2 regions of the Pedococcus sp. P2_D9 genome follow, and region 1 is predicted to be linked to the other one. Evidence: predicted binding sites of a transcription regulator. Region 1 holds the regulator's gene; the other holds the start of a gene.
The links. Region 1 encodes HrcA, which represses chaperone genes, less so after heat shock. Its sites were predicted from a motif close to TTNGCACTCGNNNNNNNCGAGTGCNAA; they were not measured.

Region 1 (13,315 bases):
CGTCAACCGGTTGACAGGGCTGCGCGTCATCAGGTCGTGAGACTGTTGAGCGTGGCAGAGCATGACCACCGTGGCGAGGTCCGGCCGGCGGCCGACGAGGCCATCGCCGAGCTGTATGCCGCGCACTGGACCGGGCTGGTCCGACTGGCGTGGCTCTTGCTGCGCGACGACCTCGCGGCCGAGGAGGTCGTCCAGGACGCGTTCATCGCCGTGCACCGACGGTGGGACTCGATCCGCGACCACCAGGCGGCGTCTGCCTACCTACGTCGGTCCGTCGTCAACGGAGCGCGCTCGGGCCTGCGACACCGCGGGGTCGAGGAGCGCTACGTCGCGCGCGAGCAGGGTGAGCCCACGGCCTACACACGGCACACCGAGGCGAGCGCCGAGGACCGCGCCCTCCAGTCCGAGAGCACCAGTTCGATGATCAGCGCGCTGGGGCGACTGCCCCAGCGCCAGAGAGAGGTCCTGACGATGCGCTACTACCTCGACCTGAGCGAGGCCGAGATCGCCGACGCCCTCGGCATCTCCGCGGGCTCGGTCAAGGCCCATGCCCACCGCGGGCTCGCCACGCTGCGCGACCGGATGGAGGCAGCGTCATGAGCGATCGCATCGACTTCCTGCACCCCGACTACGAGCCGGGAGAGTTCGACCAGGTCGAGCGGCGACTGCGCCAGGCCCTGGCCCAGGACGTCCAGCAGGTGCACCCGTCGAACCGCCTCGACACGATCCTGCACGAGGCCCACGAGGCGGGCCCGCTGACCGGTGCCGGTGGCACGGGCACCCGGCGCTGGATGATGCCGCTGGCGGCCGCTGCGGCCGTGGCGGCGATCATCGGCGGCGTGTGGTGGTCCGCCCAGGACGACGGGCCCACGATCACGCCCCCGCAGACCTCCGGGCCGTCGCAGTCCGCGACCGGGTCCGCCAGCACGAGTCCCACGACGTCGCCCTCCTCGTCGCCGTCGACCAGTGGCCCGGCCGCGACGCAGTCGGTGTCACTGCCCGTCTACTTCGTCGGGCCGATCGGGGACGACAAGCCCACCTACCGGCTGTTCCGGGACTTCATCCGCAGCGAGCTCCCGACGAGTGCGACCCCGGCGGAGAAGGCCAAGGCCGCGCTCGTGCTGGCCATCAACGCCCAGCCCTACAGCAACACCGACGGCTACCTCCAGCCGTGGTCCGGCCAGACCATCGGCGACGTGACCGTCACCGACAGGCTGATCACGGTCCACCTGGCCAACGGCGGCTCCAAGGACGCCGTCGTCGGTGACGAGAACAAGCGGCTCGCCGTCCAGGAGCTCGTGTGGACCGCGCAGGCCGCGATCCAGCAGACCTTCCCTGTGCGGTTCGAGGTCGCCGACGGTTCGACCACGCTGTTCGGGTCGATCTCGACGGCCCAGACCTTCACCAGGCCGCCGTCCGACCGGCTCTATGAGGACGTCGCTCCCATCTGGGTCACCACGCCCGGCCGCGACCAGGTGCTTTCGGCAGCCAAGCCGGTGGTCGTGGAGGGCCTGGCGATCGTGTTCGAGGCCAACGTCACCTACGAGCTCAGGCGCGGCAGCACCAAGGTCAAGGCCGGGCACACCACGGCCTCGATCGGAGCCCCGATGCAGGGCACCTACTCCATCGACCTCGGCAAGCTCACCGCCGGCGACTACTCGATCCGGGTCTTCGAGCCGAGCATGGAGGGTGGCAACAAGCTGGCGGCAGAGAAGGTCGTGTCCTTCTCGGTCCGCTAGGGTCCCTCAGCGCCAGCGGCCGGCCGCGCTCAGCACCGCGAGCGCGGCAGGCCCGGCGCTGGAGGACCGCAGCACGGTGTCGCCGAGGCGGACGGTCAGCGCCCCTGCTTCCTCGAACGCACCGACCTCCTCGGCGGTGATCCCGCCTTCCGGGCCCACGATGACGAGGACGTCGCCGTCGGTCGGGAGCGCCTGGGCCGCAAGGGTCTGTGTCGCGTCCTCGTGCAGCACGTATGCCGCCGCGGCGCCGGCGATGCGCGCCGCGAGGGTCTTGGTCGTGACCAGCTCTGCGACGACCGGCACTCGCGCGCGGCGGGACTGCTTGGCCGCTGCGGTGACCGTCGACTCCCACTTGCGGCGGGCCTTGTCGCCACGCTCACCACGCCACTGGACGATGCTGCGCGACGCCTGCCAGGGCACCACCTCGTCGACCCCGAACTCGGTCGCCGCCTCGATGGCCTGGTCGTCGCGGTCACCCTTGGCCAGGGCCTGCACGAGGACGAACCGGGGCACAACCTCCGGCTCGCGGCACACCTCCAGGACGACCAGCTCGAGCTCTGCCTTGCCGGTCGCCTGGACCGTGCAGGTGACGCGCAGGCCGGCGCCGTCGGCAAGCATCACCCGCTCTCCGGGGGCGATCCGGCGGACGGTGGCTGCGTGCCGGCCCTCCGGACCATCGAGGACCACGCGCGTGCCCGCGGCAGCCTCGACGAGGACGGCTGGTTCGACGAGGAACAGCGGCAGGGTCACGTCGGGCGGACCTGGCTACTTGGCCTTGAAGGCGTCGCGGAGCTTGCCGAACAGCCCGGGGTGGGCCGGGGACAACCGCCCGGCCGGGTGCTCCTCACCGCGTAGCGTGGCCAGCTGGCGAAGGAGCTCCTCCTGCTGCTCGTCCAGGCGGGTCGGGGTCTGCACGTTGGCGTGGATGATGAGGTCGCCGCGGCCGGTGCCGCGCAGGTGCGTGACCCCGAGGCCACGCAGCGTCATGGCGTCGCCGGGCTGCGTGCCGGCCTTGATCTCGAGCTCGTTGCTGCCGTCGAACGTGTCGAGCTTGACGGTGGTGCCGAGAGCGGCGGCGGTCATGGGCAGCTCGACGGTGCAGTGCAGGTCGTCCCCACGCCGCTGGAAGGTCTGGTGGGGCCGCACCGCCACCTCGACGTAGAGGTCGCCGGCGGGACCGCCGCCCTGGCCGACCTCACCCTCGCCTGCGAGCTGGATGCGGGTGCCGGTGTCCACTCCGGCAGGCACCTTGATCTTGAGGGTACGGCGGGTGCGGACCCGGCCGTCACCGGAGCACTCGAAGCACGGGCTGACGAGCACCTCACCGTAGCCCTGGCAGGTGACGCAGGGACGGGTCGTCATCACCTGGCCGAGGAAGGAGCGCTGGACCTGCTGGATCTCGCCGCGACCGCCGCACACGTCACAGGTGCGGCGAGCGGTGCCCGGCTGGGCACCGTCACCGTGACAGGTGGAGCACACCACGGCCGTCTCGATGGCGAGCTCCTTCTCGGCACCGAACACGGCGTCGCCGAGGTCGATGTCGAGCCGGATGAGGGCGTCCTGGCCACGTCGCTGCCGCGACCGCGGACCCCGCTGTGCCTGACCTGCCCCGGCGCCGAAGAAGGCGTCCATGATGTCGCTGAAGGAGAACCCCTGCCCGAACCCGGCAGCGCCGCCGGCATAGGGGTCCGACCCCATGTCGTAGGACCGGCGCTTGTCGGCGTCGGAGAGCACGTCATAGGCCTGCGACACCTTCTTGAACTGCTCCTCCGCCTCCGGGCTCGGGTTGACGTCCGGGTGCAGCGTGCGGGCCTTCTTGCGGTAGGCGCGCTTGATGTCGTCGGGGCTGGCGTCCCGGGACACACCCAGGTCCTGGTAGTAGTCGTTCAACGAATGTCCTTGGTGTCACCGGGGTGACGGTCGGTGGTACGAGGTCGGACGCGCGTCACTGCGCGAGGATTCGGGAGACGTAGGTCGCCACGGCCCGCACCGACGCCATCGTCGTGGGGTAGTCCATCCGCGTGGGGCCGAGGACGCCGAGACCGGCGACGAGCTCGGAGCCCGAGCCGTACTCGGTCGAGACGACCGAGGTCGACTGGAGCCCGGCGAACGGGTTCTCGTGGCCGATGCGCACCGAGACCGTGTCGGAGGTCTCGCGCGCGGTGCCCAGCAGCTTGAGCAGCACGACGTGCTGTTCGAGGGCCTCGAGGACCGGGCCGATGCTGAGCGGGAAGTCGGTGCCGACGCGCGCGAGGTTCGCCGTACCCGCGAGGACGACACGCTCCTCGCGCTCCTCGACGAGGGCGTCGTCGAGGGACCGCACGACGGCCCGCACCAGGTCACGGTCGCCCGGCTCGAACTCGTCGGCGAGGCTCGCCAGGGACGCCGCGGCGTCGACCAGCCGCTGCCCGACGGCGCGCGCGTTGACCTTGACCCGGACGAGCCCGAGGGTCGCCTCGCCGTCCTTGCTGGACAGGTCGTGGCTCGTCTCGATGATGCGTTGCTCGACGCGGCCGGTGTTGACGATGAGCACGACCATCAGGCGGGTCGGGCCCATCGCGACGAACTCGATGTGCCGCACTGTCGACCGGGTCAGCGACGGGTACTGCATGACGGCGACCTGCCGCGTCAGTGAGGCGAGCAGTCGGACCGTCCGGTCCACCACGTCGTCGAGGTCGACGGCGCCCTCGAGGAACTGGGCGATGGCGGCCCGCTCGGCCGCCGTCATGGGCTTGACCGAGCTCAACCGGTCGACGAACAGGCGGTAGCCGGCGTCGGTCGGCACGCGCCCGGCGCTGGTGTGCGGAGCCGCGATCAGGCCCTCTTCCTCCAGTGCCGCCATGTCGTTGCGCACGGTCGCGGCCGAGACCCCCAGCTGGTGCCGGTCCAGCAGGGCCTTGGAACCCACCGGCTCAGAGGTCTGGACGTAGTCCTGCACGATCGCGCGCAACACTGCGAGTCGACGTTCTTCACTCATCAGGCACCTCCTTCGACCGATCTGGCCCGGCTACGGACAGGCTGGCACTCAGGCTCAGCGAGTGCCAAGTCTACGTTGTTCCCGTGTCCTGACCGCACGGGCGGCGCGCCCGCGCCGCCAAGGCCCCGAGGCGGCATACCCTGCGTCGGTGTCCGACCGCTATGGCTCCGATGTCCTGTCCGGCGACTGGAAGGTCCCCCCGCGGGGCCGCTCCCGCGAGGTGGAGGCCGAGACCGGCCTGGTCGTCGAGGACGTCGAGACCGGCTGGTGCGGTGCGGTGGTCCGCGTCGAGAAGGCCGGCGGGATGCGCGTCGTGCACCTCGAGGACCGACGCGGCCGCACGAAGGGCTTCCCGATGGGTCCGGGTTTCCTGCTCGACGGCTCCCCCGTCATCCTGACGCCGCCCACCGCTGCCGCGCGCGCGCAGCTGGCGGAGGCCAGGGCCGTCGCCTCGCGCACCGCCTCCGGCTCACGGGCCGTCCACGGAGCGACCGCGCGGGTGGCCAGCGGCTCGCGGATCTTCGTCGAGGGCCGGCACGACGCCGAGCTGGTCGAGAAGGTCTGGGGCGCCGACCTGCGGGTCGAGGGCGTCGTCGTGGAGCTGCTCGACGGCGTGGACGACCTGGTCGCGGCGATCGCGGACTTCCAGCCCGGCCCCGGCCGCCGGATGGGAGTCCTCGTCGACCATTTGCTGCCGGGCACCAAGGAGCACCGGGTGGTGCAGGACGCCGCGCGGGGACCGTATGCCGCGCACGTGCGTGTGCTGGGGCACCCGTACGTCGACGTGTGGCAGAGCGTGCGCCCGGAGCGGCTCGGGCTGTCGCAGTGGCCCGTCATCCCCCGTGGCCAGTCCTGGAAGCACGGCATCTGCGCGCACCTGGGCTGGGCGCTCCACGACCAGGCCGACATCGCGCGGGCGTGGAAGCAGATCCTCGGGACCGTGCGCTCCTACGCCGACCTCGAGCCGACCCTGCTGGCCAGCGTCGAGGAGCTCATCGACTTCGTGACGGAGTCACGAGATGTCACAGGGTGACGGAGTCACGAGATGTCACAGGGTGAGCGAGCCGGGGCACTGACGTCCTCGGCGACCCCTGCCTCGGGGTCGACCCTGACCTGTCCCTGAACCTCCCCTGCCTACACCCCGAAAGGTGGACTTTCGGAGGTCGTCGTGCGTTTCACTGGGTGCAGACACCACGCAGACCCTCACCACGGAGAGACCCATGACCGACCAACCAGAGCAGCCGCAGCAGTCGCAGGTGCCCCCACAGGCGCCCCCCGGCTACCAGCCGACGCCGCACCAGCCACAGGACCAGCCACAGGACCGGCCGCCGACCCAGCCCCCGCCGGCGGCCTACGGCGTGGCTCCCCGGCCGATGTCGCCCCAGGACGAGAAGACCTGGGCGACCCTCGTCCACATCGCCCCGTTCGTCGCGGCCATGGTGGGCTTCCCGTTCCTCGGCCCGCTCATCGTCTTCCTCGTGTTCAAGGACCGGGGGCCGTTCATCCGGTTCCACGCCGCGCAGGCGCTCAACTTCCAGATCGTCATCACGATCGCGCTGTGGGTCTTCGGGCTCCTCTCGTTCGTGCTGATCGGGATCCCCTTCTTCATCGCCACGGGCATCGCCTGGGTGGTCTTCTCGATCATCGCCGCGGTCAAGGCCAACCACGGCGAGTGGTACCGCTACCCCCTCACGCCCGAGCTGGTGAGGTAACTGCCTGGCGGTCGGCGCAGTGCGAACGTCAGCACAGTCCGAACTTCAGCGCAGCCCCAGGAGCCGTCGCACGACGGTGTCCGCCAGCAAGCGGCCCTGCCTCGTCAGCACCACCCGCTGACGGCGCAGGGCCGCCTGCGCGTCCACGAGACCGTCGGCGATCAGGCCGGCGACGGCGAGGCGCCCGTCGTCACGCAGGTCCGCGATCGGCAGACCGTCCACGAGCCGCACGCCGAGCAGCACTCGCTCGTCGTACCGCTGCTCGTCGGTCAGCGTCTCCCGCCCGTGAGCCGGGCTGAGCCCCTCGGCGACGCGGGCGGCATACGCGTTGGGGTGCTTGACGTTCCACCAGCGCACTCCGCCCACATGGCTGTGTGCGCCCGGCCCGATCCCCCACCAGTTGCCGTCGGCCCAGTAGCCCTCGTTGTGGCGGCACCGCGCATCCTCGCGCCGGGCCCAGTTGCTCACCTCGTACCAGGTGTAGCCCGCCGCGGCGAGGTGCTCGTCGGCGATCTCGTACTTGGCCGCCTCGTCGTCGTCTTCAGGAGCGGGCACCTGTCCGCGCCGTACCTGGGCCGCCAGCTTGGTGCCCTCCTCGACCACCAGGGCGTACGCCGAGATGTGGTCGGGCTCCAGCGAGCTCGCCACAGCCAGGCTGGTCCGCCAGTCGTCGAGGGACTCGCCCGGGGTGCCGTAGATGAGGTCGAGGCTGACCTGGAGCCCGGCGGCGCGGGCGGCGTCGACCGCGCGTTCGACGTTGGCCGGGTCGTGGGTGCGCTCGAGGGTCTGCAGGACGTGCGGCACCGCCGACTGCATTCCGAGCGACACCCGGGTGAACCCTGCTTCGGCGAGGACGGCGAGCCCCGCGGGAGTCACCGAGTCGGGGTTGGCCTCGGTGGTCACCTCGGCGCCAGGAGCCAGCCCGAAACGGTCCCGTATGCCGTGCAGCATCCGGGCGAGGTCCTCCGCGGCCAGCATCGTGGGGGTCCCGCCGCCGACGAACACCGTGTCGACGGTCGGCACCTCGCCGAGCACGTCGACCGCGAACACCAGCTCACGCAGTGCCGCGTCAGCGAACGTGCCGATGCTGGCTCCGTCGACGCCGAGCTCGGTCAGCGTGTACGTGTTGAAGTCGCAGTAGCCGCAGCGCACCGAGCAGAACGGTACGTGCAGGTAGATGCCGAACGGACGGTCCCCGAGAGCCTGGAGCGATGCCTCTGGGAGGAGCCCGTCCGACGGCGCGGGGTCACCGTCGGGCAGGGCGCTGGGCATGGCTCCATCCTCGCAGGCGACGCCCGCAGCCCGGACACGGCGTGTCTTGGGGACACGCCGGAGTGGACTCGAAATGGCCCCCGAAAGTCCCAGAAATTTCCGCTGAACCACTTGTGGCGCAGTCGTCCCTGGATTAGAAATAACCCACGCAATCGCTTCGGCGAGAGCGTCGGTCAGGACCTCGGTCCTGACCGTCGAAGGCCTCGGAAACTCATACTTTCCGAGGCCTTCACCTATGTCCGGGGGTCTCACGCGTAGGGTCGAGCAGGTGACCACCCCTCTCTGGATCGACCTCGACGGCGTCGTCAACATGCGTGATGTCGGAGGCCTGCCGACCACCGACGGTGGCCACGTCGCCACCGGACGACTGCTGCGGTCGGACAACCTCCAGGACCTCACCGACGCCGACATCGTCGACCTCGTGGAGCGCATCGGCGTCACCGACATCGTCGACCTGCGCAGCAACGTCGAGGTGCAGATCGAGGGCCCGGGGCCGTTGCGTGCCCGGGACCTCACGCACCACCACCACTCACTCTTCCGCGACGACGTCCGGGAGGTGACGGCGGCGGAGGCGCTGGTCCTCCCCTGGTCCAAGGCTGCCCAGGCCGCTGCCGACGCCGAGCCGCGTCTCGACGACGACTACTGGGCCAGCCACTACCTCGGCTACCTCGCCCACCGGCCGGACTCGGTCAGCGCTGCCCTGCAGGTCGTCTCGCGCAGCCGCGGCGCGACGATCGTGCACTGTGCCGCAGGCAAGGACCGTACGGGCACCGTCGTGGGTCTGGCCCTGTCCGTGGCTGGCGTGAGCGACGAGGACGTCGTCGCCGACTACGTCGCCACGGGTGAGCGGATCGAGCGGGTCGTGGCCAGGTTGATGGCTCGCCCCGCCTACGGCGAGGTCCTGGCGGGACAGCCGATGGACCACCACCGTCCCAAGCCGGAGACGATGGAGCGGATCCTCAGCGTGCTGACCGAGCGCTACGGCGGCGCCAGCGGCTGGCTGCGCGCGCAGGGCTGGAGCGAGGACGAGGTGGACGCCCTGCGCGCGAGCCTGCGGGCCTGACCCGGCCCCGCGGCATACCGGGTCGTGGCGCTCGCCTGCGGCGGCTCACCGAGCCGGTTTGTCGGTGACCCAGAGGCGGATGGTGCCCTGCACGACGGGGGTGCCGTCCCCGCGGACTCCCTTGACCCGCACCGGGATCTCCACGTCGCCTTCGCGCGCCCAGTCGGCCGGGTCCGTCTCGGCGACGCAGGTGATGTCGGTGGTCGCCTTGGCGGTGTACTCCACCTCCATGCCCTTGGGGATCCACCGGCGCGTCGGCGGGATGGTCGCCTCCGCGAGGGCGCCCATGGCCGCCTCGAGGCCGTTGCAGATCGCGATGACGTGGACGGTGCCGATGTGGTTCTGCACGCGGTGACGCTTCTTGATGGTCAGCTCGGCACGGTTGGGTCCCAGCTCGACGAACCGGGGACGTGCGGTGCGGAAGTAGGGCGCAGCCTGTTCGAAGACGAGCGAGAAGAGACGCTTGCCCTGCGGGTATGCCGTGAGGCGCCGGTACATCGCGTAGGTGTCGACCATGCGCTGATGTTACCGGACGGTAACACCGCGAAACGGCGAAGCGGCTACTTCTTCGTGACTGCGTCGTTGGACAACGCGGCGATGAAGGCCTCGGGCGGCACCTCGACGCTGCCGATGTTCTTCATCCGCTTCTTGCCGGCCTTCTGCTTCTCGAGCAGCTTGCGCTTGCGGCTGATGTCGCCGCCGTAGCACTTGGCGAGGACGTCCTTGCGGATCGCGCGGATGTTCTCGCGGGCGATGATGCGTGAGCCGATCGCAGCCTGGATGGGCACCTCGAACTGCTGGCGCGGGATGAGGTCCTTGAGCTTGCCGGCCATCATCACGCCGTAGGCGTAGGCCTTGTCCTTGTGGACGATCGAGCTGAAGGCGTCGACCGTCTCCCCCTGGAGCATGATGTCGACCTTGACCAGGTCGGCCACCTGGTCACCGTCGGGTTCGTAGTCGAGCGAGGCGTAGCCACGGGTGCGCGACTTGAGCTGGTCGAAGAAGTCGAAGACGATCTCGGCGAGCGGGAGCGTGTAGCGCATCTCGACGCGCTCCTCGGAGAGGTAGTCCATGCCGCGCAGGGTGCCGCGCTTCTGCTGGCACAGCTCCATGATCGCGCCGATGAACTCGCTCGGTGCCAGCACCGTGGCGCGCACGATCGGCTCGGTGACCGAGCTGACCTTGCCGTAGGGGAACTCGCTCGGGTTGGTGACCGTGAGCACCTTGCCGTCGTCCATCGTCACGTCGTAGACGACGTTGGGCAGCGTCGAGATGAGGTCGAGATCGAACTCGCGCTCGAGCCGCTCGCGCACGATCTCGAGGTGCAGCATGCCGAGGAAGCCGATGCGGAAGCCGAAGCCCAGTGCGGCGGACGTCTCGGGCTCGTAGACCAGCGCGGCGTCGTTGAGCTTGAGCTTGTCGAGGGCGTCGCGCAGGTCGGGGTAGTCCGACCCGTCGATCGGGTAGAGACCCGAGAACACCATCGGCTTGGGGTCGCGGTAGCCGCCGAGCGCCTCCTTGGCGGGCTTGGCCGCGTTGGTGACGGTGTCGCCGACCTTGGACTGGCGCACGTCCTTCACGCCGGTGATGAGGTAGCCGACCTCCCCCACGCCCAGCCCCTTGGCCGGAGTGGGCTCGGGCGAGCTGACCCCGATCTCGAGCAGCTCGTGGGTGGCCTTGGTGGACATCATCGCGATCTTCTCGCGGGGGTTGAGGTTGCCGTCGATGACCCGGACGTAGGTGACCACACCGCGGTAGGTGTCGTAGACCGAGTCGAAGATCATCGCGCGGGCGGGCGCGTCCGCGTCACCCGTGGGCGGCGGCAGCTGCCTGACGATCTCGTTGAGCAGGGGTTCGACGCCCACACCGGTCTTGCCCGAGACGAGCAGGCAGTCCTCCGGCTCGCAGCCGATCAGGCCGGCCAGCTCCTCGGCGAACTTCTCCGGCTGCGCCGCGGGCAGGTCGATCTTGTTGAGCACCGGGATGATCGCGAGGTCGTTCTCCATGGCGAGGTAGAGGTTCGCCAGCGTCTGGGCCTCGATGCCCTGGGCAGCGTCGACGAGCAGGACCGCGCCCTCGCACGCGGCGAGCGACCGCGACACCTCGTAGGTGAAGTCGACGTGCCCGGGGGTGTCGATCATGTTGAGCGCGTAGGTCGTCCCGTCGAGCTCCCACGGCATGCGGACGGCCTGCGACTTGATCGTGATGCCGCGCTCGCGCTCGATGTCCATCTTGTCGAGGTACTGCGCGCGCATGTCGCGGCCGTCGACGACGCCGGTGACCTGGAGCATCCGGTCGGCCAGCGTCGACTTGCCGTGGTCGATGTGGGCGATGATGCTGAAGTTCCGGATCAGGTCCGGCGGCGTTGCGTGCGGCTGCAGCGCGGTGCGGGCCATCGGGGACACGGGTGCTTCAAACCTCACGGGGCATCGGGAGAACGGAACGGCCCATCCTCCCATGCAACGGGGTATGCCGGTGACGCGCCGTCAGCTCGTGGCTGCCGGCGCCCCTGTCCTCGCCGCCTGGCTCGACTGGCGCCGGTTGGTCGATCGCTGCAGGAGGGCCGACCACAGGGCGATGCCGATCCCGGCCACGGCCAGCATGCCGCCGACCCTGGACGGCCATTCGTAGCCCAGACCCGCCGAGAGGACGATCGACCCGAGCCAGGCGCCGAGGGCATTGGCGATGTTGAGGGTCGAGTGGTTGAGGGCGGCCGCGAGGGCCTGGCCCTCGTGGGCGACGTCCATCAGCCGGGTCTGCAGCATCGGGACGAGGATGCTGGGCAGCAGCCCGAGCACGAAGACGGCGATCAGGCCGGACCACTTCGCCGCCTGAACGGCCGGGCCGAACAGGAACAGCATGACGGCGATCGCCACCAGGAGGACGGTGATCCCCCGGAGCAGGCCGAGGCGGGACACCGGACCCGAGAGGAGCGCTCCGACCGTCATGCCCACGCCGTAGAGCGCGAGGATCAGCGGGATGGTCGCGCGGCCGAAGCCGCCGAGCTCGGTCATCGTCGGTGAGATGTAGGAGAACGTGGAGAACATGCCGCCGAAGCCGACGGTGCCGATCCCCAGCGCCAGCCACACCTGTGGCCGCTTCAGGGCAGACAGCTCCGAACGCATGCTCACCCCGCCGTCGGGCGGGCAGAACGGCACCCAGCGCCACACCGCGAGGACGGTGACCAGGGCGATCACTCCCACCGCGGCATACGGCCACTGCCAGCCATAGCTCTGGCCGATCCGTGTCGTGACGGGCACACCGACGATGTTGGCCACCGTGAGTCCCGTGATCATCATCGACACCGCCCAGGTGCGACGGTGGGCTGGCACCATCGACGCCGCGACCAGCGACCCGACCCCGAAGTACGCGCCGTGCGGCAGTCCCGACAGGAACCGCGCCGCCATGAGCAGCCCGTAGCTGCTCGCGAAGGCGGACAGCACGTTCGCCACGGCGAAGGCCCCCATCAGCCAGAGCAGCAGCTGCTTGCGGGGCATCTTCGTGCCCAGGGTCGCCAGGACCGGTGCGCCCACGACCACGCCCGCGGCATAGGCAGACACGATGTGGCCAGCCGTCGGGATGTCGACATCGACCCCGGCCGCCACCTCGGGGAGCAACCCCATCGTCACGAACTCGGTGGTACCGATGGCGAACCCACCGACGGCCAGCGCCAGCAGGGCGAGGTTCACGTGCGCGGGGCGGACCGTGGGCTCGTCGAGCTCTGTCTGCGCGGAGAGGGTGGCGTCGGTCACGGGAGTGCAACGACAGCAGGTCGGCCGGTCATTCCTCCATGGTGCGCCCCTGTGGCGGGTTGGGTGCGGATCGCCCAGCCGTCGAGACATAGCATCGGAGCGACCGACACAGCATCGAGGGGACCATGGCCGAACAGATCCGGTACGCCCACCCGCCAGGGGCACCGCAGCCCGCCGGCGAGGCGCCGCTGCTCCCCCCTGCCCCACCCGGGTACCGCCAGCACGTGCGGTCCCACCTGCGACACCCCCTCGAGAACCTCTGCCTGGTGGTCGTGATCCTCGGGTCGCTGCTCGTGTGGGCCGTGTCGGGCTACGAGGTGGCCTCGGCCATCATCGACCGTCGGGAGCCCGATCCCTATGCCGTGTTCTTCCTGGCGGCACCGCTGCTCATCTACTTCCTGCGTGGCCAGCTCTACGCGAGCCTGCGCCTGTCCGGCGTGAAGATCTCGCCGACGCAGTACCCCGAGGCACACCAGATGCTGCTCGACGCCTGCGCGCACTACGGTCTGCCGAAGGTGCCCGACGCGTACGTCGTCCTGGGCAACGGCATGATCAACGCCGCCGCCTCCGGGCACGGGTACCGCCGGTTCATCTTCGTGTACAGCGACCTGTTCGAGATCGGCGGGCAGGCACGGAACCCGGACGCGCTGCGGTTCATCATCGGGCACGAGGTGGGGCACATCGCCGCGGGCCACACGAGCTACTGGCGGATCCTGGCCATCAGCGGGGCACAGTGGATCCCGTTCGTCGGGTCGACGCTGAGCCGCAGCCAGGAGTACACCGCCGACAACTTCGGGTAC
Region 2 (17,853 bases), on a different contig from region 1:
TCCTTCCTCGGCCGACTGCTCCGCCAGCGCGACGTAGTAGCTCGCCAGGGCCGGCCAGCCGTTGCAGGCGAGACCTTCGTTGGCGTAGGTCGTCATGATGCCGTCCTTGCCCTGCAACACCATCCGGAAGGCTGGCCCCTGAGGCAGGTCCGCGCACTCGGCTCCGCTGGTGCGCGGCTGCAGGGTCAGTGCGTCGACGGCGAGCGGAATGCTGACCGGGGCATCGGGCGGCAGTGAGCCTGCCCAGACGGACCCCTCGTCGGTCTGGGCGCAGACGAGCACGGCCGCGACGGTGATGCTGAGCGGCTGGCTGCGCACGACGGGCGGGGTCGGCGGACCGAAGGTCGTCCGGCAGCTCAGGGCCGCCGGTGGTGGCGTCGGCGGAGTCGGGAGCCCACCGTCGCCACCTCGCGAGACGACTCCCCCGACAAGGGCCACCACCGCCAGGCCGGCCACGGCGAACGCCCACCCGCGCGCACCACGCAGCCACCCGGCATACGACCTCGGCGGTTGGAGGAGCCCGTTGATCGACGGGTCCTGCGGCGGCAGGCCTGCCAGGAGGGCACGCAGACCCTCCTCGTCGAGGGCGAGGAGCGCGCCGACGGTCGCCATGGCGTGCAGGCGGTGGCGGTGCACCGCGGCGACGCCGTCGTCGAGGGCATCGGCGATCTGGGCCTCGCTGAGGCCGTCGAAGGACCACAGCACGAGCGTCGCGCGTTCACGACGGGACAACCCGGCGAGGGCGGCGAGCACGGCCGCCTTCGTGGGTGGGGGCGAAGCTGCGTTTCGCGGCCCCGCGGAACCCTCGGGCTCGTCGTGACTGCGACGACGCAGCTGCGGCCGCAGGTAGCTCGCCATCAGTGACTTGCGCAGCTCGGCGTCGTAGGACCCTGCACCTACCTCGGACAGGTGGTGCCACTGCGGCCAGCTGCGCGCGAGCGTGGCGCGGACGAGGGACTCGGCGCCCCTCTCGTCGCCAACCAGCAGCCACGCGGTCCGCAGCAGGTCGGCGCCCCGGGCCACGACGTACTCGTCGAAGCTGGGGGGTTCGGCGAACCGATCCGCCATGGGCCACCTCGCTCTGCGCCACCCCTCTTCCCGCATCGTATGCCGCGGAGCCCAGGTCGCGGCGAGCCCTCAGGTGGTGGCGCGCAGCTCCCTGGCGTGCATCGACGAGCCAATCGTGGCGGCGCCCACCAGCGTGGCGACCAGCACGGCTCCCACCGCGCCACCGACGAACATGGCCAGGTCGGCCCACGCCACGGGGATCGGCACGAAGTGGGTGCCGAGGTCCCAGTTGCCCGAGTCGTCGTTCGCGACCTCGAGGCGCCCGCCGCCGGTGAAACCGCGCATCGCCACGGTCCCGACCGCCGCAGCCAGCACGACCATGGGCACCACGGGCAGCAGCGTCTCGATGAGGTGGGCGCGGACGAGCATCGACCGTGGCACACCGGCAACGGCCAGTGCCGCGAGCGCCCTGCGACGCAGCATCATCGACTCCAGCTGGATCACCAGCAGGCCGGCGGCCCCGAGCAGCAGCGCGACCCCGACAACGACGGAGATGACGTCGAACGTGCTCGCGAAGAAGGCTGTGTCCGGTCGCTGCAGGTTTGCCTCCATCGTGAAGGCGGCGGCACCCGCGCCGAAGAGCACCGCCAGGATCACACTGGCCGTCGCCCGGCTCGCAGACCACGGGTCGGCCACCATCCGCCGCGCCGCGATCAGTGCGGCGACGGAAGTCGGGCGCGCGGCCAGCACCCGGCCGAGCAGGTGTGACACGGACGCGCTGCCGAACAGCAGAGCGACCAGGATGACGACGACCAGGACCATCGGCGGCCACGTGGACAGCGACCGGTGCTCCAGCAGCTCCAGCCGCCCGAGGATGCTCGGCCAGGCTGCGAAGGCCGCAGAGGCAAGGACCAGCGCCACGACGGGGAGAGCTGCGGGTGGGCGACGTCGGACCTGGCGGACGACACCGAACGGCGTCAGCGCGACCCGACGTAGCGCCAGGCGGCTGAGCAGCACGGCCCCGACCGGCACGAGGAGCAGCGAGATCGCGGCGGCCCACCAGTGCGGCCAGACGTCCACCGGCAGGGCCGGACCGGGGGCCACGAGCACCTGCCGAGGAGAACCATCCGGGCCCCGGACCGATGCGGTGAACGGCTTCGGGGCACGGAGCACCAACCTGGCCACCAGGAAGGCCGAAGCAGCGAGGGCCGAGCCCCCTGCCGCAGCGATCCCCGTCTCCCACGAGACCACGCGACGGGCCTCGCCGGGCGTCATACCCGCCAGGCGGAACGCCGCGAGGCGCCGGTCCCGCCGGGGTGACCCGACGCGCACCCCGAGGCCGGTGAGCACGAACGCAGGCAGGCTGAGGAGGACGAGCGCGGCGACGACCCCTGCGTGCAGTCCGGAGTCGTTGAGCACCTCGACGCGGTAAGCCCGCCCTTCCGGGACCGACACCACAACTGCCGCAGTGAGCAGGATGAAGGCGGTGAAGGCGGCGCCGAGCGCCGTGATCGCGAGGCGCAGCCGGTCGACGCGCCCACCCGTCAGCGCGAACCTCAAGGCCTGGAGGAGGTCATGAGCCGGCCCGCGGGCTCGAGGCCGAAGCCGACGCCGACGCCGCGGAACCAAGCACCGCACCGTTGACGCCGAGGCCGCCGGAGAGCCGGCCGTCGCGCACCTCGATGTCACGGTCGCCGTAAGCCGCGACACGAGCCTCGTGCGAGACCAGCACGACGGTGGTGCCCGTCTCCCGCGCGGTCTCGGCAATGGCAGTCATGACCTGCTCGGCAGCCATCGAGTCGAGGGCCCCGGTCGGTTCGTCGGCGAAGAGGACAGCCGGCTCGGTGACCATGGCCCTGGCCACGGCCACCCGTTGGGCTTGCCCGCCCGACATCTGCCCGGGCCGGTGGTCGGCCTGGTCCCCGACGCCGAACCGGTGCAACCAGGACTGCGCCCGGTCGAACGCCTCGGCCCGCTTCATCCCGCCGAGCAGGAGCGGGAGTGCCACGTTCTCGACCGCAGGCAGCTCCTCGACCAGCTGCCCGAACTGGAACAGCACGCCGAACTGCTCACGTCGCAGGCGGGAGCGGGCAGCCTCGCTCTCGGCACTGATGACCCGCTCGCCGAACTCCACCGTGCCGGCATCGGGAGCCAGCACACCGGCCAGGCACAGGAGGAGCGACGACTTCCCCGATCCCGAAGGCCCGGTCACCGCCAGGATCTCCCCGTGCCGCACGTCCAGGTCGATCCCCCGCAGCGCCGGCGTCAGCCCGTAGGCCAGCGTCAGACCTCGCGCCTTGAGCACGGTCCCCTTGTTCATACCCCGATTTCCTCTCTCAGAGTGCCGACGCGCTGGAGTGCCGCGTCCATCCACTTCAGGTCTGCATCCAGGTGCGCGAGGGCGTAGTCGGCGGCCAGGACCTCGTGCAGCGACGAGTCCCGGGCCGACTTGGCAGCCGTGAAGGCCCGCATCCGGGCCAGGTGTGCGGACCGCTGGGCCCGCAGGAACGCCGACGCCCCTGCCTCGTCGCCGAGCAGCAGCGCGATCGTCACCTTGAGCTCGAACGGGTTGGCGACGTGCTCGGACGGCTCATCGGTCGATGCGAGCCACGACCGCAGCTCCTCGGATCCCGCTTCGGTGATCTCGAAGACCATCCGATCGGGCCCGTCGACCCGCTGCACCCCGCGTGGCTCGACGAGCCCGCGGCGGTGCAGCCGGTCCAGCGTCGAGTAGACCACTCCGAAGGCGATGGGTTTGGCCTGCGGGAAGCGCTGGTCGTGCTCTCGCTTCAGGTCATACCCGTGCCGCTGCCCCCTGCGCAGCAGCCCGAGGATGACGTGACCTGTCGACATGACGCTCACTATTCACTACATGAATAGTGAGCGCAAGCACTTCGGCTGCATCCGCGTGGTCAACGCGGGTCAGCGCACGACGAAGGCCCGCCCCCGCAGTGGGGACGGGCCTTCGTGAGGTATGCCACGCAGCTCAGCGCCGCGCGTCGTCAGTCCTGAACGACCTGCTGCGCCCGGTCAGTGACCGTGGCCGTGACCGTGGCCGCCGGCTCCCTGGCCGTCCTCGTCTTCCTTCTTCTCCACGACGAGCGTGTCGGTGGTGAGCACCATCGACGCGATCGAGGCGGCGTTGACCAGCGCGGAGCGGGTGACCTTGACCGGGTCGATGACGCCGGCCTTGATCAGGTCGCCGTACTCACCGGTCGCGGCGTTGAGGCCGTTGCCCGGGCTGAGCTCGCGCACCTTGGAGACGGCGACGTAGCCCTCCATGCCGGCGTTCTCGGCGATCCAGCGCAGCGGCTCGGCCGAGGCCTTCTTGACGATGAGCGCACCGGTCGCCTCGTCGCCCTCGAGGTCGAGGTCGTCGATGACGGTGGAGGCGTGGACGAGGGCGGAGCCGCCACCGGCGACGATGCCCTCCTCGATGGCCGCGCGGGTCGCCGAGATGGCGTCCTCGATGCGGTGCTTCTTCTCCTTGAGCTCCACCTCAGTGTGGGCACCCACCTTGATGACGCAGACCCCACCGGCGAGCTTGGCGAGGCGCTCCTGGAGCTTCTCGCGGTCCCAGTCGGAGTCGGTGCGCTCGATCTCGGCCTTGAGCTGGTTGACCCGGCCGGTGACGTCGTCGGGCTTGCCGGCGCCGTCGATGATCGTGGTGTTGTCCTTGGTGACGACGACGCGACGGGCCTGGCCCAGCACGTCCAGGTCAGCCTGGTCGAGCTTGAGGCCGACCTCCTCGGAGATGACCTGGCCACCGGTGAGGGTCGCCATGTCCTGCAGCATCGCCTTGCGACGGTCGCCGAAGCCGGGGGCCTTGACCGCGACCACGTTGAACGTGCCGCGGATCTTGTTGACGACGAGGGTCGACAGCGCTTCGCCGTCGATGTCCTCGGCGATGATCAGCAGCGGCTTGCCGGTCTTGATGACCTTCTCCAGCACCGGCAGGACGTCGGCGATGGCCGAGATCTTGCCCTGGTTGATGAGGATGTAGGCGTCCTCGACCACGGCCTCCATGCGCTCGGCGTCGGAGACGAAGTAGGGCGAGATGTAGCCCTTGTCGAACTGCATGCCTTCGGTGAACTCGAGCTCGGTGGTCGCCGTCGACGACTCCTCGACGGTGATGACACCGTCCTTGCCGACCTTGTCGAACGCCTCGGCGATGGTCGACCCGATCGTCTCGTCCTGGGCGGACAGCGCGGCGACCTGGGCGATCTCTTCCTTGCCCTCGATCTCGCGAGCCGTCTCGAGCAGCTTGGCGCTCACTGCCTGGACCGCTGCGTCGATGCCGCGCTTCAGGCTGGCCGGGGCGGCACCTGCGGCAACGTTGCGCAGGCCCTCCTTGACCATGGCCTGGGCGAGCACGGTGGCCGTCGTGGTGCCGTCACCAGCGATGTCGTTGGTCTTGGTGGCGACCTCCTTCGCGAGCTGGGCGCCGAGGTTCTCGTAGGGGTCCTCGAGCTCGATCTCGCGGGCGATGGTCACGCCGTCGTTGGTGATCGTGGGGGCGCCCCACTTCTTGTCGATGACGACGTTGCGGCCCTTCGGGCCGAGCGTCACCTTGACCGCGTTCGCGAGCGCGTCAACTCCGCGCTCAAGCGACTTGCGGGCGGAGTCGTTGAACTCCAGCGTCTTAGCCATGAAAGTCCTTCTCTAGCAATCGGGTTCAGGAGGGATTGAAGGCAACGTGCCCTGTATGCCGGCAGGCCGGCATACAGGGCACGTCACTCACGCGGTGCGGATGCTCAGCCGACGATGGCGAGGACGTCGCGAGCGGAGAGGATGAGGTACTCCTCGCCGCCGTGCTTGATCTCGGTGCCGCCGTACTTGCTGTAGATGACCCGGTCGCCGACGGTGACGTCGAGCGGGACGCGGTTGCCGTTGTCGTCGATCCGGCCGGGACCGATCGCGAGGACCTCGCCCTCCTGGGGCTTCTCCTTCGCGGTGTCCGGGATGACGAGGCCAGACGCGGTGGTCTGCTCGGCCTCGACGGACTTGACGACGATGCGGTCTTCGAGCGGCTTGATGGAAACCGACACGATGATGACCTCCCCTTCGGGAATGTCGAAGATGGACAGGTGGATGGTGCTGGTCGTGCTGTGGTGCTCTGCTTGCTCTGGCACAGAAGTTGCTCTGGCACAGAAGTCACTGCCTGGCGGTCGCCGTCGCGGGGATCGACCGACTGGCTGCGTTAGCACTCGGCGAACCGGAGTGCCAACGCAAATCTAGGCTCGCGGTTAGCACTCGGTCAACTCGAGTGCCAGAGTTTGTCGGCGCGTTCGCCACGAGCGGACGACGCAGGACTGCGCGACGGACAAACCAGTTGCCGGGTCGGCCCCGCGGGCGGCAGTGTCGGCCACGTGACCGACACCCACGAGACCTCTGCCGGGACCTCCCCCGAGAACGCCGCCGACACCTCCGCCGTGCTGCTGCGAGCGTACGACGAGCAGCTGCGCGAGGAGCGGGAGGTGCCGTCGTCACTGGCCACCGCCCGGCTCGGCCCCCTCGTGCTCGCGACGTTCATGGGTGGGCACGGCTTCATCACCTACCGCACCCTCGACACCGACGCCGGTCCGGCCACGAGGGAGTCGGTCGCACAGCTCGTGGCTGGGGCCCTCGCGCACTACGAGGCGATGCCCGAGATCACGGCCGTCGAGTGGAAGTCCCGGGGCCACGACCACGCCCCCGGCCTGCACGAGGCCCTGGTCGCACGCGGTTTCACCCCCGACGAACCCGAGTCGATCATGATCGGCGAGGCCCGCCTGCTCGCCGTCGACTTCGCGCTGCCCGACGGCGTCGCCATCCGACGGGTGACCGACGAGGGCGACATCCGGGCGATGTGCTCCATGCAGGCGGAGGTGTTCGGCGACGACGCCAAGGAAGCCAAGGACCACGCGGACCAGGTCCTGCACCGGCTGCGGACCCGCGACGACATGGAGATGTGGGTGGCCGAGCACGACGGCCAGATCGTCAGCGCCGGACGGCTCGAGCCCGTCGCCGGCACCGAGTTCGCCGGCATCTGGGGCGGCGCGACCCGGCCCGAGTTCCGCGGACGGGGGATCTACCGAGCCCTGACCTCCGCGCGGGCACGCTCGGCCATCGGCCACGGCAAGCGCTACATCAACAGCGACTCGACCGAGTTCTCCCGGCCGATCCTCGAGCGCTCCGGCTTCCTCAAGGTGTCGACCACGACCCCCTACGAATGGCGACGCCCGTAGTCCACCCACCACCCGGGCGTACGACAGAATGCCGGGCATGGATCTGGCCCTGCTGCGACGGCTGACCACCGGCGAGGGCTGGGGTCTGCTGCAGTCCCTCCCGCCGTACGACGAGTCGGCCGCCTTGGGATTGCAGCACCGGCTGCGCACCGCGGGGTTCGAGCCGGACCTCGTCGCAGCTGCCCTGAACCAGGCCCGGCTGCGAGCCAAGGCCCAGGACAAGTTCGGCGAGTTCGCCCGCGGGATGGTGCTCACCTCCGATGGGCTCGAGCAGGCGACCCGGCTGGCGGTGGCCGCTCAGCACGCCCAGCGCTTCCGGGCCGCCGGCATCCACACGGTGCACGACCTCGGGTGCGGCATCGGTTCGGACGCCATGGCGATGGCGGGCCTCGACCTGCGGGTCAGGGCCATCGACGCCGACGAGGTCACCGCGGGGATCGCGGCGGTGAACCTGCGGCACTGGCCGGACTCCACGGCATACCAAGGGGTGGCGGAGGAGTTCACCGCGCCGGCTGGTGAGGGGGCGCGCGGCGTGGGGGCGTGGCTCGACCCGGCGCGACGCACGCCCGGCGTCGCCGACGTGAGCGGCCGGACCCGCAGGATCTTCAACCTCGCCGAGATCTCGCCGAGCTGGACCACCGTCCAGGAGGTGGCCCGCGCACTGCCGGCCACCGGGGCCAAGCTGAGCCCCGGCTTCCCGCACGCGGCCCTGCCTCCGGGCGCGGAGGCGCAGTGGACGTCCTGGGAGGGCGACGTCGTCGAGTGTGCCGTGTGGTGGGGACCGCTGGTGCGGACTGGTGGGCGCACCGCCGCCCTGCTGCGCGAGGCCGGGCCAGCCGTGGTCGTGACCGAGGCAGAGGGGGACGGCACCGCTCCACCGCTGCAGAACCTCGCCGACGTGGGTGGCTGGCTCTACGAACCTGACAAGGCAGTGCTGCGCGCCGGTCTGGTGGGTGCACTCACGGCCGCGACCGACGGGGCCGAGCTGGACGCCGGCGTCGGCTACGTCGGGTCGAGCCGGTCCGTCGACGTCCCCTTCGCCAAGCGGTATGCCGTGGTGGAGGCGATGCCGTTCAACGTCAAGGCGTTGCGCGGCTGGCTCCGCGACCACGGCATCGACCGGCTGACCATCAAAAAGCGCGGCGTCAGCGTCGACGCGGACCTGCTGCGACGACAGCTGCGACTGCCCGCGAAGGGGCACAACGAGGCGATCGTGATCCTCACCCGCGTGCGCAGCAACCAGGTCGCGATCATCGTCCGACCCGCCTGACCGGCGCGGCAACCGGAGGCAACTGCAGGCACCCCTGGTCAAGCCGTGCCCGAAATCGCCGGGAGTTCGCCCTGCGCCGTTACCATCTCGTATCCTCGACCGCGATGCCTTCCCCTCACACCACCGGCTCCGGCCGCCATCGAGCCACCAGGACCCGCCGCGCCGCGGTCCTGTCTGGCCTCTGGCGACGCCCCAGCCACCGGTCTGCGCTCAAGGGTCTCGGCGTCGCCGCCTCGGCTCTCGGCGTGGCCACCGCCTTCGCGGCCCCCGCGTCGATCCCGACCCTCGAGCTGACGTCCGCACAGGTTCGGCCCCCGGTCGAGGCGCGGGCCGAGGCCGTGTCAGCACCGGCCCGGGTCACCCGCTACGGCGTCATCGGGTTCACCGCGCAGGCCGAGTCGGCCGGGCGCAGCAAGCCGCGGCCCTCAGCGAGCCCGACGGCCGATCGCACGAGCACGGCGGTCTCGCGCAACACCTCACGCGCGGGCCTGTCCAACGTCGGTGGCATGACGCCGAACGCGATCGCCGTCATCAACGCCGTCAAGAAGCAGTTCCCCGGCTCCGGGCCGTTCGGCGGATTCCGCGCCGGCGACCCGGGAGACCACGGCAGCGGTCACGCCGTCGACATCATGTGCAGCACGGCCGAGGGCAACGAGATCGCCAGCTTCCTGCAGGCCAATCCCGGGGCCCTGAACATCAAGTACCTCATCTGGCGTCAGCGCATCTGGAATCCGGGCGGCACCTGGGAGGCCATGGCGGACCGTGGCAGCCCCACGGCCAACCACTACGACCACGTGCACGTCTCGGTCTACTAGACCGCCCTCTCGACTCCTGGCCACCCGTGTGGCACGCGGGCGGGGTTGCACGTGTCTCGTGAGCCACTGATGGCCCGACGTCGCGGACGGTCCGGCTGGTCTGGCTAGAGCTCGGGGTCGAGCTGGGCACCGCGGTGACGGACCGCATCCGCGCCGGCCTGGCTCGCTGCCCTCACGGCCGCCTCGCGGTCCGCTCCGCTCGCCAGAGCCGCCGCCAGCGCCCCACAGAACGCGTCGCCAGCGCCGGTCGTGTCGACCACCTCCGCCTCGTCCACGGGTATGCCGTCCGACCGCTCCCCGTCCCAGCTGCACCCGGCTGCGCCGAAGGTCACCAGCACCGAGGTCGGGGCGGCATCGCTGTCGGCCAGCTGGAGCGCCTCGTGCTCGTTGACCACGAGCGGGTCGGCGAGGGCCACGACGTCGCGCGGCAGGGCGGCATACGGGGCTGCGTTGAGGACCACGCGGGCGCCACGCCCGTGGGCGGCGCGCGCGGCAGCTGCGACGGTCCGCAGCGGCACCTCGAGCTGGACCAGCAGGACGTCGCCGGGCTCGAGGTCGGACAAGGGGTCCGGCAGGTCGTCGGCCGAGACGTGGGCGTTGGCACCGGGGATGACCACGATGGAGTTCTCGCCCTCGTCGTCGACGGTGATCCACGCCTGGCCTGTGGGGGCGGCATCGACGACGCGCACGGCCGAGACGTCGATCCCGCGGGAGCGAAGCCGCTGCAGGTAGGCCTGGCCTGCGTCGTCCGACCCGACGGCGCCGACCAACCCCACTGTCGCACCGGTCGCGGCAGCCGCGACGGCCTGGTTGCCGCCCTTCCCGCCCGCGAACCGGTGCAGCGGGCCGTCGGCGAGGACGGTCTCGCCCGGCCCCGGGTGGCGCTCGACCGCAGCGACGAGGTCGACGTTGAGCGACCCGAGGACGACCACCCGCCCCATCAGCGCCTCCCGCCGCTGACGGTGTCGAGCCACAGGGTGGCGTAGCGCTGGCCGTCGACCTCGAGGCAGACGTCGATGGTGGACCGGGCCTGGCCGTGGGGGTCGTGGGCCAGGCCACCTGACCACTCCCGCCTGTCCACGATCGTGCGTCCGCGGGACCAGGTGCCCGCGAGCTCGACGCGCACCGGGAGCCGCTCACGGCGCACTCCTCCCGGCTCCAGGACGGCGCAGACGGCACCGGCGTCGCCGATCGTGGCGTCCGGTGACCCGAACCGCTCACACTGGAACTCGATGAGGCGCCCGGCCAGCTCGGCTGCGTCGTGACCACCCGGTGCCGCCAGGGTGCGGGCCGTCTCGAGGCTGACCCGTGGCTCGTAGAAGACGTCCAGGCCGTACATCGTGAGCGGGATGTCGAGGTCGGCACAGGCGTCGAGCACGACTGCCGCGGCCTCCGGGTCGTGGAAGACGTTGAACTCGGCCGAGGCTGTCGCATTGCCGACCTGCGCTGCCCCGCCCATGAAGACGATCTCGCGAATCCCCTTGGCAACACTGGGATAGGTGCGCAGGAGCAGGGCCAGGTTGGTGAGCGGTGCAAGCGGGATCAGGGTGACCCGGCGGGCGTCGTCGGCGTGGGCGGCAGCCTCCAAGAGCACGTCGCGCAACAGCTCCACGGCGTGGCGGGAGTCGGGCCGGCGCTCGGACCTGGCCCAGTCGAGATCACCCATCCCGTCCCGGCCATGGACGTGCCTGGCGTCGACCGGTTCCTCCAGCAACGGGCGTTCGGCACCCCTGGCCACCGGGACGTCGGCGCGGTCCGCCGCGTCCAGCACGGTGAGGGTGTTGGCCACGACGGCGTCCACCGCCGCGTTGCCCCCCACGCACGTCACGGCACGCAGGTCGAGCGCTGGATGCAGCGCCGCCAACAACAGCGCACAGGCGTCGTCGACCCCGGTGTCGACGTCCAGGACGACGGGAATGGCCATGTGGCGATCCTGCCAGAGGCGGGTTGGCGGCAGCCCGGTCCGGGTTTCGTCGCGGCTGCGTGGCCGAGGTAGGTTCCGTGCGTGACTGCTCACCCGGCGCGCCACGCCCGCCTCCTCCTGGTCGGCCTGGCGGTCGCGGCGCTCACGGCGACCGCAGGGTGCGACGCGGGCAGCGGGTCGTCGGGCACTGGGTCTTCGGGCAGCGGGTCTTCGGGTACCTCAGGGTCTTCGTCGGGGTCGGCCACCAGCCCGAGCAGCTCCAGCTCTGGGCCCTCGAGCACGTCCAGCACGACGACCACCCCAGCCCCCACCTGTGGCGAGCAGCTCGCTGCCGCGATGACCGCGCCGCAACGGGCCGGTCAGCTGCTGATGGTCGGGCTCCAGCCGACCGGCAGCTCACGGGCCCTCGCTGCCCAGATCCGGTCGCAGCGGCTGGGTGGGGTGATCTACCTCGGCGGGTGGTCGGGCGGGTCCGCTTCGATGGCGACCATCTCGAAGCGACTGAGGACGGCGGCCGCGGACGGGCTGCTGGTGGCCGCCGACCAGGAGGGCGGCCAGGTCCAGCAGCTGCGAGGCCCGGGGTTCACCCGGATGCCGTCGGCCCGCACCCAGGCCACGACCGGCGTCGCCCGCGAGGAGAAGAACGTCGAGCAGTGGTCCCGCGAGCTCGCGGCTGCAGGCGTCAACGTCAACCTGGCACCGGTGGCGGACACCGTGCCCACCTCGCTGGGCGCGGCCAACCAGCCGATCGGACGCTACCGCCGCGACTTCGCCCCCGGTTCGCCCTCGACCAACGCGAGGTATGCCGCGGCCTTCGTCCGCGGGACCCTCGCTGCCGGCATCGCCCCCACCCTCAAGCACTTCCCGGGGCTTGGTCGCGTCACCGGCAACACCGACGTGAGCAGCAGCGGCATCACCGACCGCACGACCGACGCCGGCGACCCCTACCTGGCACCGTTCGCCGCGGGAGTCGGTGCCGGCGCACCGATCGTCATGATCTCCTCGGCCCGCTATCCCAGGCTCGACCCGGACAACCCGGCGATGTTCTCCAAGGCCGTGGTCACCGGGCTGCTTCGCGACACGATGGGCTTCGACGGAGTCGTGATCACCGACGACGTGGGCGCCGCCAAGGCCGTGTCGTCGATTCCGGTCGGCCAGCGGGCGACCCGTTTCATCGCTGCCGGTGGCGACGTCGTCCTCACCGCCAGGGCGTCGCAGGCGCCGGTCATGCTCAAGGCGATCGCCGCCAAGCGGGCAGCCAGCCCGGCCTTCGCGGCCCAGGTCGACGCGGCGGCGGCGAGGGTGCTCGACCTCAAGGCCGACCTCGGCCTCGTGAAGTGCTCCTGACCGACAGCTTCACCGGCTCCCAGGGATGGCCTGCCGGGTCACCGGCTAGGACTGGACCAGCGTCACGGGCATCGAGGAGTCCGCGGGGAGCCCGAGGTCTGAGGGCGCTCGTCCCTTGAGCACCATCTGCGCCCCGAGCGATGCGACCATCGCACCGTTGTCGGTGCAGAGTCCGGGGCGCGGCACCCGCAGCGTGATGCCCGCCGCGTCGCAGCGCTCCTGGGCCATGGCGCGCAGCCGGCTGTTGGCCGCCACCCCACCACCGATCTGAAGGTTCGTGACGCCGTGCTCCTTGCAGGCCAGGACGGCCTTGCGGGTCAGCACGTCGGTGACCGCCTCCTGGAACGACGCGGCGACATCGGCCACCGGCACGGGCTCCCCCGCCGCCTCGCGCGCCTGCACCCAGCGGGCGACGGCGGTCTTGAGCCCCGAGAAGGAGAAGTCGAACCGGTAGCGCTCCATGTCGCGCCCGGTCGTCAGCCCGCGGGGGAAGTCGATCGCGAACCGGTCACCCTCACGCGCCATGCGGTCGATGGGCGGCCCGCCCGGGAAGGGCAGCCCGAGGACCCGCGCCACCTTGTCGAACGCCTCGCCCGCTGCGTCGTCGATCGTCGACCCCAACGACTGGATGTCGTGCGTGACATCGGGCACGAGCAGCAGGGACGAGTGCCCACCGGAGACGAGCAGGGCCAGGGTGGGTTCGGGCAGCGGGCCGTGCTCGACGATGTCGACGGCGACGTGCGACGCGAGGTGGTTGACGCCGTACAGCGGGACGCCGAGTGCGACTGCGAGCGACTTGGCGGCGGCCACACCCACCATCAAGGCGCCGGCGAGTCCGGGACCTGAGGTCACCGCGATCGCGTCCAGGTCGGCGAGCTTGATGCCCGCCTCGCGGGTGGCTCGCTCGATGGTCGGCACCATCGCCTCGAGGTGGGCACGGCTGGCCACCTCGGGCACCACGCCGCCGAACCTCGCGTGCTCGTCGACACTGCTGGCGATCGCGTCGACGAGCAGGGTCTCGCCCCGCACGATGCCCACGCCCGTCTCGTCGCAGGACGTCTCGAGCCCGAGGACGAGCGGCTGGTCGGCGCTCACGGCGCCACCTCCCGGAGGGTCAGCCGCATCACGTGGGCGTCCACGTCGCCAGGCTGGTAGTAGCGCCGACGCACGGTCAAGGTCTCGAATCCCCTTGCCTCATAGAGCTTTCGGGCCGGTTCGTTGTCGGCCCGCACCTCGAGCATGAGGTATGCCGCGTGGTCGGCCCTCGCGCGCGACACCAGCTCCTCGAGGAGCCGGCGACCCAGGCCGCGCCCCTGCGCGCGGGGCGCGACGGCCATGGTCATGACGTCCGCGACCTCGCCGCCGAGGTCGACGCCGGCATAGCCAACGATCATTCCGTCGGCGTCCTCCTCGACGACGTAGGAACGTCGGGGTCGGGCAGCGAGCTCGGCCCAGAGTGAGGCGGGCGTCCACGCATCATCGGGGAACAGCTCCCCCTCGAGGGCGACGACGTCGTCGAGGTCGGTCCAGTGCAGGTCTCGCATGGTCGTCGTCACCGCTTGGCCCGCTCGGCGGTGGTGAGCGCGTCGGGGCGGCGCAGGTAGAGCGGCTCCACGGGCAGCTCGAGGCCGGCGGCAAGTCGTTGCAGCGCAATGCCGCCCAGCAGCCCTGCCGAGACGTCGAGGACCTCGACCGGTCGGGGGAAGAGCTCGGGATAGAGCACGGGGCCACGACCGGCGGTGGGCAGCATCCGGTCCTCCTCGGGCACGTCCGCGGGACGCGCGACGGCCGGGTCGGTGAGGCGCACGGCCCGGTCCTCCTCAGGCTGGTCGAGGTCGACCCGGTAGCGAGCCCAGTAGACCTCCTTGCGTCGCGCGTCAGTGGCCACGAGGAACTCGCCGCCGCCGACCTCCTCCACCGCCTGCTGCGCCAGGGCGTCGAGGCTGCACACTCCGTGCACCGGGATTCCTCGGGCGTGCCCGAAGACCAGCCCGCTCACGATGCCGACCCGAAGCCCGGTGAAGGGCCCGGGACCGTTGCCCACGACGACGTCCGTCACGTCTGATGCGACAACCCCGGCACTGGCCATGAGGTCGCGCATGAGGGGCGCGACGCTCTCGGTGTGACCGCGCGGGTCGTCGGACCCTCCGAAGGCCCACCGCGAACCAACAGACACCGCCACGCTCACGGACGTGGACGTGTCGATCGACAGCACGACGCGGCTCATCCAGCCGCCCCCAGGGGCGTGAGGTCGGCATCGACCCATCGGGCGCCGTGGGTCTGGACTCGCGCCCGGCGGGTGTCCTCCCCGGACAGCGTGACCTCCAAGCGGTCGTCGGCGAGGTCCTCCGCGAGGCCGTGGCCCCATTCGACCACGGTCACCGACTCCTCCAGCGACGCGTCGAGGTCGAGGTCGTCGAGCTCGGCGAAGCCACCGAGTCGGTAGGCGTCGACGTGCACCAGTGCCGGCCCGCCCACCAGGGACGGGTGCACCCGCGCGATCACGAAGGTGGGTGAGGTGATCGGGCCACGCACGTCTACGCCCTCGGCGATGCCCTGCGTGAGCGTGGTCTTGCCGGCACCGAGCCCACCGGTGAGCACCACGAGGTCGCCGGCGGTCAGCAGGCGACCGAGGCGCACCCCCCACGACCGGGTGTCCTCCGCGGTGGGCAGGTCAGGGCTGGTCAGCTCAGGCACGGCCTTCTCCGCGTCGCGCCCTGGCGACCTTGCGACGCTTGGCGAGGTCGGTGACCGTGCGCCGGACCCGCGGCTTGCGTGCGACCCTCACACCCTCGGCGGCCGCCCGCATGCCTCGGTCGATGAGCGACTCGAACTGCTCGTTGAGCACCTCGGGGTGCTCGAGCATGATGATGTGCCCGGCCTCCTCGATCACGACGTGCTCAGCGCCCGGGATGAGGCGGACGATCTCCTCGCTGTGGTCGGGAGGGGTGAGGACGTCGTGAACTCCGTTGAGCACCAACACCTCAACGCCGTGGAAGTGCACGAGGGCATCGCGCTTGTCGTGCTGGTCGAAGGTCGGCAGGAAGTCCGCCATCACGTCGAGCGGGGTGCCGAAGATCATGTCTGCGGTCAGCCGGACGGCGATCGGAGGCACCGGCGAGGCGAAGCTCCACCGCTCGACCAGGAACTCCTCGATGTCACGACCGGCGCGCAGGGCCGTGCGGACCAGCCCGGGCCGGGACGAGAGGCGGTCAAGGACCCCCGGGCCGAAGCGGCCCACGAGCTTGCCGAAGTACTGGCCGAAGCCGAGCGACACCAGCTGGGCGCCACCCGCGCTGGTCGCGACGAACGCCGTCGCGACCACACGGTCGCGGATCAGGTCCGGGTCCTGGTCGGCGAGGGCCATCGTCGTCATGCCACCCATCGAGTGACCGATGAGGACGAGCTGCCCCTCGGGTGCGGCCTCCTCGATGACGCGGTGCAGGTCGCGGCCGAGCTGGTCGATGTCACAGGAGGCCTCGCTGCCCCGCCCCGAGCGCCCGTGCCCCCGCTGGTCCCACGCGACCACGCGGTGGCCGTCCCTGACCAGCGCCTTGCGCTGGAGGACCCAGCTCTCGAGGCTGAGGCAGAAGCCGTGGGAGAAGACCACCGTCGGCTTCTCGGGGGACGCGGTGTCGGCCGCCGGTTCGTCGATCTCGACGTGCAGGGGCACGCCGTCGTCGGCGACGACCACGAGCTCCTTGTCAGGCGTGTGGGCGTAGGCACCGACGGGGGCAAGGACCGACAGGCGCGCGTGGCGTTCCTTGCTGACCCGGCCCGCCGCGATGCCGGCGGCCGTGGCGACGCCGGCGGCGGCCAGACCGATGCCCAAGCCGGCCAGGCCGCGGTTCGTGGGGCTCACAGGTCGCCCCCGAGGTAGACCCGAGGCACCCTGGCGCCGACTCGCGTCACGATCTCGTAGTTGATGGTGTCGATCGCAGCTGCCCAGTCCTGCGCGGTGGGCTCCCCGGCCACTCCGACGCCGAAGAGGACGGCCTCGTCCCCAGCCTGCGCAGTGCTGTCGGGACCCAGGTCGAGGACGAACTGGTCCATGCAGACCCGTCCCGCCACGGCATACCGGCGTCCGCCGACCTGCACCGGTCCGACGCTGGTGGCGTGCCGCGGCACGCCGTCGCTGTAGCCCATCGGCACCAGCCCGAGCCTGGTCTCCTGGGTCGTGGTGTAGACGTGACCGTAGGACACCCCCTGTCCCGCAGGGGAGTCCTTCACGCTGGACAGCCGGGCGACGAGCCGCATGGCCTCACGTAGGCCGAAGTCCTCGGGCGCCCCCAGGTCGGGGACCGGAGAGAGCCCGTAGACGGAGACTCCCGGACGGACGAGGTCATAGTGGGCAGACGGGTTGGTGAGGGTGGCCGCCGAGTTGGCCAGGTGCCTCACCTCGGGCGTCAGGCCGGCGCGCTCCGCTTGGTCGAGGATCCCCTCGAACCGCTCCTGCTGGGCCTTGACCGTCGGGTGCTGCGGGGCGTCGGCGTAGGCGAAGTGGCTGAACAGCCCCACCAGCTCGACTGCCCGCTCGGCCTGGGCCGAGGCCAGCGTGGTCAGCAGCTCGTCCAGGTCGGAGTCCCAGGCGCCGTTGCGGCCCAGGCCGGTGTCGACCTTGAGGTGGACCCGCGCCGTTCGTCCCGTGGCGGTGGCGGCGGCCAGCACCTGGTCGAGGGCCCACGTCGTGGAGACGCCGAGGTCGATGCCGAGCTCGACGGCTTCGACGAAGTCCTGGCCGGGCACGTGCAGCCACGACAGCAGCGGCGCCTCGATCCCGGCGCGGCGCAGCTCGACGGCCTCGGGCAGCTGGGCCACACCGAGCCACGCGGCTCCACCGCGCAGGGCGGCGCGGGCACTGGGCACCAGGCCGTGGCCGTAGGCGTCGGCCTTGACGACCGCCATCACCTCGGCGTCGCCGGCCAGGCGCTTGAGGGCCGCGACGTTGGCGCTGATCGCGGACAGGTCCACCTGGGCGCACGCGGGCAGCCCCGGCGGGGCCGGGGCTGGGGGGGTGCTGATCGTGGTGTTGCTCATCGCCGTCCAGTCTTTCACGAGGGCGGGAGTCAGCGCGTGAGCAGGTGCGCGACCGTCGTGGGTATGCCGTGGGCGACGGCGAGTGCGCGCACCGGACCTCCGGGGTTGGCCCCGTCCGCGGCGACGCCGTGCACCAGAGCCCCCAGGCTGCCGGCGTCCAGCGGCGAGAGCCCCGCAGCGAGGAGGGCCCCGCAGACTCCGGCGAGCACGTCACCGGCTCCAGCC

Region 2: the regulator HrcA is predicted to act here: its motif matches at 6,255-6,281, upstream of groES (co-chaperone GroES).

What each region holds. Positions count from the first base shown of each region.
Region 1 covers NZ_JBFUEI010000012.1:155,127-168,441, reverse strand. The annotation lists gene AC1DXJ_RS17585 (SigE family RNA polymerase sigma factor) at 52-600, shown strand; gene AC1DXJ_RS17580 (Gmad2 immunoglobulin-like domain-containing protein) at 597-1,739, shown strand; gene AC1DXJ_RS17575 (16S rRNA (uracil(1498)-N(3))-methyltransferase) at 1,746-2,489, opposite strand; gene dnaJ (molecular chaperone DnaJ) at 2,505-3,629, opposite strand; gene hrcA (heat-inducible transcriptional repressor HrcA) at 3,685-4,716, opposite strand; gene AC1DXJ_RS17560 (DUF3097 domain-containing protein) at 4,865-5,749, shown strand; gene AC1DXJ_RS17555 (DUF4870 domain-containing protein) at 5,937-6,428, shown strand; gene hemW (radical SAM family heme chaperone HemW) at 6,474-7,700, opposite strand; gene AC1DXJ_RS17545 (tyrosine-protein phosphatase) at 7,969-8,763, shown strand; gene AC1DXJ_RS17540 (hotdog fold domain-containing protein) at 8,809-9,279, opposite strand; gene lepA (translation elongation factor 4) at 9,324-11,159, opposite strand; gene AC1DXJ_RS17530 (MFS transporter) at 11,250-12,515, opposite strand; gene AC1DXJ_RS17525 (M48 family metallopeptidase) at 12,641-13,315, shown strand, end outside.
Region 2 covers NZ_JBFUEI010000017.1:32,982-50,834, reverse strand. The annotation lists gene AC1DXJ_RS19615 (RNA polymerase sigma factor) at 1-1,068, opposite strand, end outside; gene AC1DXJ_RS19610 (FtsX-like permease family protein) at 1,138-2,568, opposite strand; gene AC1DXJ_RS19605 (ABC transporter ATP-binding protein) at 2,582-3,328, opposite strand; gene AC1DXJ_RS19600 (PadR family transcriptional regulator) at 3,325-3,861, opposite strand; gene groL (chaperonin GroEL) at 4,039-5,658, opposite strand; gene groES (co-chaperone GroES) at 5,763-6,056, opposite strand; gene AC1DXJ_RS19585 (GNAT family N-acetyltransferase) at 6,378-7,235, shown strand; gene AC1DXJ_RS19580 (class I SAM-dependent methyltransferase) at 7,273-8,505, shown strand; gene AC1DXJ_RS19575 (VldE C-terminal domain-containing protein) at 8,610-9,320, shown strand; gene AC1DXJ_RS19570 (ribokinase) at 9,425-10,261, opposite strand; gene AC1DXJ_RS19565 (nucleoside hydrolase) at 10,261-11,244, opposite strand; gene AC1DXJ_RS19560 (hypothetical protein) at 11,334-11,543, opposite strand; gene AC1DXJ_RS19555 (glycoside hydrolase family 3 N-terminal domain-containing protein) at 11,581-12,591, shown strand; gene tsaD (tRNA (adenosine(37)-N6)-threonylcarbamoyltransferase complex transferase subunit TsaD) at 12,637-13,686, opposite strand; gene rimI (ribosomal protein S18-alanine N-acetyltransferase) at 13,683-14,147, opposite strand; gene tsaB (tRNA (adenosine(37)-N6)-threonylcarbamoyltransferase complex dimerization subunit type 1 TsaB) at 14,144-14,818, opposite strand; gene tsaE (tRNA (adenosine(37)-N6)-threonylcarbamoyltransferase complex ATPase subunit type 1 TsaE) at 14,815-15,288, opposite strand; gene AC1DXJ_RS19530 (alpha/beta fold hydrolase) at 15,281-16,453, opposite strand; gene alr (alanine racemase) at 16,450-17,628, opposite strand; gene AC1DXJ_RS19520 (bifunctional ADP-dependent NAD(P)H-hydrate dehydratase/NAD(P)H-hydrate epimerase) at 17,658-17,853, opposite strand, start outside.